DNA from 3 places in the Paenibacillus sp. FSL R5-0766 genome. Region 3 is predicted to be linked to each of the others. Evidence: riboswitches for the same ligand, from Rfam matches in the RefSeq annotation. Region 3 holds a riboswitch; each other region holds the start of a gene.
What was found. A riboswitch is a leader RNA that binds a small molecule or an ion and turns the genes downstream of it on or off. The one in region 3 is predicted to bind cyclic di-AMP.

Region 1 (2,267 bases), 3.0 Mb from region 3:
GCAGCTCGTTCCCTAGGTATGGGAAGAGGCGCCGCGATGCGTTATATCATATTGCCACAGGCATTCAAAGCTGTATTACCGGCGATCGGTAATGAATTCATAACCATCATCAAAGAATCCTCCATTATCTCCGTTATCGGTATGGTGGACATTATGTATCAGGCAAGTGTGGTCAAAAACATTACGTACCAAGGCTTGAGTCCATTTTTGATTGCAGCAGCCATCTACTTTGTAATGACGTTCATTTTGTCCAAGCTGCTGGGACGACTGGAAAGGAAGTTGAGTGCAAGTGATAGACGTTAGACAATTACACAAATCTTATGGTAATAACGATGTGCTTAAGGGCATTAACGTGACGATTGGCAAAGGCGAGGTTGTCGTGGTTATCGGTCCTTCCGGTTCAGGTAAAAGTACATTCTTGCGTTGTCTGAACCTCTTGGAACAACCTACATCAGGTGAAATCGATTTTGAAGGTGTGTCAATTACGGACCCCAAGCACAACATTAATGCAACTCGGGAAAAAATGGGCATGGTGTTCCAGCATTTCAACCTGTTCCCACACAAAACCGTACAGCAAAACATCACGATTGCTCCGATTAAAGTGAAGAAACAATCCACGCAGGAAGCGGAGAAAATTGCTGCTGATCTGCTTAACACTGTGGGCTTGTACGATAAAAAAGATACATTCCCGAATCAGCTGTCCGGTGGACAGAAGCAGCGGATCGCCATTGCAAGAGCATTGGCTATGCAGCCGCATGTTATGCTGTTTGACGAGCCTACTTCGGCACTGGACCCCGAGATGGTCGGTGAAGTGCTGGATGTCATGAAACGTCTTGCAGAAGGCGGGATGACCATGGTCATCGTGACACATGAGATGGGTTTTGCACGTGAAGTGGGAGACCGGATCCTGTTCATGGATGGCGGGGTTATTGTAGAAGAGGGAACACCTGATGAGGTATTTGGAGCACCGAAAAATTCACGTACACGTGATTTTCTTGCGAAAGTACTTTAAACGAAGTGATCGAAAATAGCGTTACTGACTTCGAGTCGGTAACGCTATTTTTTATGGATAATAATCATGTTTGCATTCGGAAAAGTAACTATTCTGTTACCAAATATAAAGAAGTCGGTTCGCCAACTTTTCTGAATTATCCAGTATTCTTACATATGCTTACATGCTAAAAACCATTTGGTAAGAATTACTACAAGTTCAGGTTACAAAATTGTGATATATTGAACTCTGCCGAAACTTCCGGACAGGGAGTGCGGGGGATGTAACGATGCAGATTGTGCAGGGGGAAGATCTACAGCACACTGCTTGGGGTGAATTAGGGGTACATAACGTCTCAAATGTAATGAAGAACCTATAGGGTGGGCTCTTCATCCGAATCCGACAACTAACTTCGCAGGCACAATGAGGGAGGAAGACCATGATTAACAAGAAACGTATAGCCAAAACAGCAGTAGCATTAATGACAACAGCAATGCTCATTCAAGCCGTTCCGGCTCACGCCGATTCAGTTCATGTGGCCAAAGAAGGGGATACCTTCTACACCTTATCAAAACAATATGGAGTAGCACTCAACACGTTGGTTAAAGCAAACAACGACATTTCACCTTACAACATTTATGGTGGTTTGAAAATTACGATTCCCGGTAAGGCAAACAATGTAGCAGCCGCTGCGGCGACGGAGAGCAAGACCCAAGCCAAAACGGTTAACACAGCAAGCTTGGACGTTAACGCAGATAACAAAGTGGTTCAGGCCTGGGGTAAAACATTCGATTACAGCAAAGCTGTGAACGTGAAAGCAACGGCATACTCTGCAGATCCGTCTGAAAATGGAGGCTGGGGTGCAGTCGATTATTTCGGAAATGACCTTGAACTGGGTACGATTGCAGTTGATCCAAGTGTAATTCCACTCGGAACCAAAGTACTGGTAACTGGTCACAGCCATCCAGGATTGCCAAAACAGGCTTTTGTAGCCACCGCGCGTGATGTGGGCGGTGCAATCAAGGGTCACCGGATTGATATCTTTATCCCGGGTAGCAAACAGTCCGTAAGCAAATTTGGTTTCCAGGATATCGAGCTGTATATTCTGAAGTAGAAAATAAATTACATCTAACGAATTCAAACAGGGTGTCTGCTAGTCGCTAATTTGCGATTGAACAGCACCCTTTTAATATTCTCATTTATTTTGCTATCACGGTCAGCTTAATCTATGGCCTTTGGCAACCCCAGCATTTCGTCCAAGGTGACGAGTTCATAT
Region 2 (2,267 bases), 1.5 Mb from region 3:
CAATGAATCAACAGTCCAATCCGCACGTTGGTCATCCGATAGATCTGGTTGGAATCTTCCGTAACCCTGCATAATTCGAATCGTACGCATGCCCAGCTTCCGTGCAGGTATAATGTCGTTATCGATCCGATCGCCGATCATGACGGCTTCCTCCGGTTCACAACCGGCCTGCTTCAAGGCTACAGCGTATAACTCAGGGTCTGGCTTGGACACTCCTTCTTCAGCCGAGCAGGCCAGAACATCAACATACTTCCGCAAGCCGTAACTCTCCAGTCTCTCTTCCGTTCCAGGACTCTGATTGGCAATAATGCCAATGTGATAATGCCGTGACAGCTGCTGAAGAACAGAATCCGCTGAAGGAAAAGGACGTTCAAGATCTTTTTGAAACTTCAGCTTGTCCTGAATCTGTTTCTGGTGTCCCTCGTCTTCAACGAATGTGCGAATCGCCACTCTCATAGGCCATTGCTCATATTTCTGGTAACAGTTCGCGAACAGTTCGCGTACCGCCTCAATCTTCACCGGATACCCCAATGCACAGGCTTCGCGGACGAACTGTCCGATAATATCATCAACCGGCTCCCATTCATCCACCAGCGTATCTCCAACATCAAAAAACAACCATTTCAATCCACCTACATCCGGCACGCCAATTCCTCCTTGTAAGCATAACAAAGAAGACTCACCATCATGCATGAGTCTCCTCAAACTTCCGTTTATCGATACATTCAATTATAACAGGCACCTTACACCTGAGCAATCACAAGCTATGGCATTAACCATTGAGGAGAAAGCCAACTTCCCCATTGAGCGAATATACAATCCGGTCTGCGCCCATGCCCCGATAGATGCCCTTAGGATGACTCTGCTCCGTAATCACGCACAGGGATTTCGATGTCCATGAACGGCAGATCTGTAAATAACGACAGGTCAGATTCAGGCTGTTCTCGAAAATAAACACGTTGCCTACGCTGCCCTGCGGCAAAAACCATTTTTGAGCTGCAGCCGTGTTCATGCGAATGACATGTTCTACTCCGATTCTACGGAGTCTGCGCTCTTCCCCTGCACTGTTGGTTAGAACGGCAAACGGCATTTTTTTATACATCAGCAATTTAATAAATTTGCGTCCTGCTTCATTTGGAGCAGTCACTAAGATCATCTCAGTATCCATCATTCGTTCCTCCCTTGGTGTGAAAAGACAACAAAAAAGAAGCGTGGGGGACCAAGGCCTCCCGAACGCTTCTTAAATAATCCATGGCGAAAACACCATGAACCAGCGTACGGCTTGTTGCCTCTCCCTTTAACGCTTACGAGGTTAGCTGACGGATTCGGGCGCGAGAGTCGCCCTATTTCCGGCTGTCACCGGAAAATTCACCCCATGAATGCCACTGTCCTGGACAGCACATTCCGTTGGTTCCCCCGTTTCCCATTCATCAATGAATGGAAACTCAGCGATTAAAACATCGTTCGTATATCTTAAGGATAAGATCGAGCGATATTATCGTTTGTTTCGTTTTTCAAGTACAATTTTAGTTTAAATTGAAATTACGTAATGAATCATACACCCGTGCCATGTCGGTGTAAAGTCCGCCCAGATCACCGAATCGGCAGATTTTTGCCAATTCCCATCCATAATAACGCTTACAACAAAGTTATACTCTATCTATCTCTTCAAGGCTATCTAATTCTCACTCTAACGATAATCACATCCCAATTCATTCACGTATTCTGCACAACTTGCCTGTTTTGATTCTTTTAACACCATATTAGTTTTGCAATATTTAATTGTAACCAATATAATAGAAGATATAAGAGTAAATAAATGGAGGCGATTTAGATGACAGTCTACGATTACAAAGTGAATACCCTTCGCGGTCAAGAAGTTGAAATGTCCAACTACCGTGACAAAGTGTTACTGATCGTGAATACGGCAAGCTCATGCGGCCTTACCCCTCAATTCAAAGGACTGCAAGAACTGCAAGACAAGTTTCAAGATGCTCCATTTGAAGTTCTTGGTTTCCCAAGCAACCAGTTTGCACAGGAAAAAGGATCTTCCGACGATATTGCCGAGTTCTGTCAGATGAATTATGGCGTAAGCTTCCCTATGTTTGAGAAAATTGATGTGAACGGCTCAAGCGCTCACCCTCTTTTCCAACACCTTAGCACAGAAGCTCCTGGCCTGCTCGGCTCCAAAGCAATCAAATGGAATTTCACCAAATTCCTTGTGGATCAGAACGGACAGGTAATCAAACGTTATGCTCCCAAAACAA
Region 3 (2,267 bases):
CTCATTTGGGGATATTTCTTCTATCGAATGGTACAATCGGCGGTCATCCCACTACTCCTGCGCTATCCGAATGCTGATGCCGGGGAGTTGAGTACACTTTTGTTCAAAATGGAAAGTCAACTTAACCTGTCTACCCATCCGGAGGTTCATCGTTATCTATGGATTCTAGGGGGCATGCTGCTGGTTCGGATGTTGATCAGCCCCCTCATTCAGGCAGGACTGCTCTACTCACTTCAGCACTTTAATTCTACAGAAGAGCGCATCCCCTTTGTCCGCGGAATCAAAAATCTGTGGAAACCGATGCTGCTGCTCCACACCATACGTACTTTATTGATACTTCTGCCCGCCTACTGGCTCATACCGAAGCTCTACTCGATTCTCATGGACGGATTTCATTCCCTTCAATTACTTTTGCCTGGTATCCCTTATGTTGTTGCCTGGATTTTATATGGTTGGATCATCCACCACGCCATACTCTACATGCAGTTCGGTGTTTCGGCACCAGAAGGAGAAGGCGGGGCTCACGGTACCCTCAGAGCACTCTGGATTGCAATGCGTCATCTCATCGCTGTAATCGGCATTGCACTCCTGCTGGGCGGAGTACACCTGCTCGTCTTTGGGGCATTCACTTCAGCCTCATGGTTATTAACGGGACTTACCGGACTTATACTACAACAGACGTATCCACTTGCCAGATGTCTATTGAGTCTGTGGAAAATATGCAGCCATTTCCGATTATGGCAGTCCAAAATATCCAAAGGTGAGAGCAGATAGTTTAAAAATTGTTACCATCACATGTTAAACTCTTGCCCTAATATGTACTTAATAAATAGGCAAACCTCAACCTTTCCCCGTCAAAGGTCGAGGTTTTTTTGCTAAATTTGTTGTTAAACGTTGCCAAAGCCGTACTCCTCTGTTACAATAATCGCAGTGAGTTTTTAGTAACAACTTTGTAATCTTTACATTCATATTTGTAACTACTTAAAATTAAATCGTCATTTCTTGATTTCGCAGGTGCATAACTAGCATAGCCAAATTCCTGGCACCTGGGAAGCGGGGGAACCAGTTATGGGTGAATTGATCTTGCTACAGAGGGATCATAGGGGACCTTCAACCGAATCCTTAAGCTAACCTCGCAGGCATTGGAAGGGGAATATCTCTTGTTCAAGAAGAAATTAACCGCAGCTGTACTTAGCATCACATTCGCTTTATCACTTGGTGCAGGTAGCGCATTCGCAGATTCAAAGATGGACACAGTAATTGATTCAGCAATGGGAACTACATACAAAAGTGGGGGAACAACGCTTAACGGCTTTGACTGCTCCGGATTTACACGGTATGTATTCGACAAGTTGGGTATTGATTTGGCACGCCAATCCAGTTCCCAATTCGACATGGGCGATTCCGTATCCCGCATGGAAATGAGAGCTGGCGATCTGGTGTTCTTTAATACAACAGGTAAAGGCGTATCTCATGTAGGAATCTTTGTAGGAGATGGAAAGTTTGCACACTCCTCTTCTTCCAAAGGCGTTACGATCAGTGCATTGAGTGAAAACTATTGGGCCAATCGTTATGTTGGCGCGAAACGGATTATGAGCACGGACGCATATGAATCACTGGCCCTTGACTAGGGACAAGCTGAGCAACATGATGCTGTAACCATTAACCATACTGGAACGAAGCAAGAAGCATAACAGAACCGCCCGGTACATTCTCCGCAGGAATGTATCCGGCGGTTTTTTTGTGCTTCAATCCTTATTCATGTTACAAGTTATACTCGGGGTATATCCTGCGACATCAACAGGTTCATTTTGCGTTCGTTCGTCCGTGCCCTTATGATGTTTTTACCCATCCCGTTATAATATAAACGAAATTACCGGAACTTTTGTTTCATTTTTTTCTTGGGAAGGAAGACTTGCTAAATGAACATCTCTTTTGTAGAGTGGACAAAGAGTTCTGTTTCAAGGAAAGGAGCATGCAGGTGTATGAAGGAAACCCCTGTGACGTTTCACGTTGTACCCATGCGAGAAGAACATGCGGAGCTTATCTGCAGTTGGCAGTATGACCCGCCTTACAATATCTACAGCTGGCTCCCCTGGGAGCAGATGAAAGCTCTGGAAGTGGAATTCGGAGATGCACAGCTGCGGCAGGAGCAATATGCGATCGTCCTGGATCAGAACGATCGTATATGTGGATTTGCTCAATACTTCCCACTTGAAGGGGTAACCCGGATTGGCCTTGGCATGCATCCAGAGCTGTGTGGTCAG

Region 1: linked by a shared signal. The riboswitch ahead of MKY66_RS17465 (3D domain-containing protein) and the one ahead of MKY66_RS00530 (C40 family peptidase) in region 3 are both predicted to bind cyclic di-AMP.
Region 2: linked by a shared signal. The riboswitch ahead of MKY66_RS07180 (hypothetical protein) and the one ahead of MKY66_RS00530 (C40 family peptidase) in region 3 are both predicted to bind cyclic di-AMP.

The regions. Positions count from the first base shown of each region.
Region 1 is NZ_CP150227.1:4,071,975-4,074,241, reverse strand. It holds gene MKY66_RS17475 (ABC transporter substrate-binding protein/permease) at 1-303, shown strand, start outside; gene MKY66_RS17470 (amino acid ABC transporter ATP-binding protein) at 290-1,012, shown strand; cyclic di-AMP (ydaO/yuaA leader) riboswitch at 1,232-1,428, shown strand; gene MKY66_RS17465 (3D domain-containing protein) at 1,431-2,105, shown strand; gene MKY66_RS17460 (polysaccharide deacetylase family protein) at 2,213-2,267, opposite strand, start outside.
Region 2 is NZ_CP150227.1:1,621,448-1,623,714, reverse strand. It holds gene MKY66_RS07185 (HAD family hydrolase) at 1-645, opposite strand, end outside; gene MKY66_RS07180 (hypothetical protein) at 773-1,171, opposite strand; cyclic di-AMP (ydaO/yuaA leader) riboswitch at 1,287-1,461, opposite strand; gene MKY66_RS07175 (glutathione peroxidase) at 1,835-2,267, shown strand, end outside.
Region 3 is NZ_CP150227.1:109,252-111,518, reverse strand. It holds gene MKY66_RS00535 (hypothetical protein) at 1-774, shown strand, start outside; cyclic di-AMP (ydaO/yuaA leader) riboswitch at 1,020-1,157, shown strand; gene MKY66_RS00530 (C40 family peptidase) at 1,197-1,631, shown strand; gene MKY66_RS00525 (GNAT family protein) at 1,986-2,267, shown strand, end outside.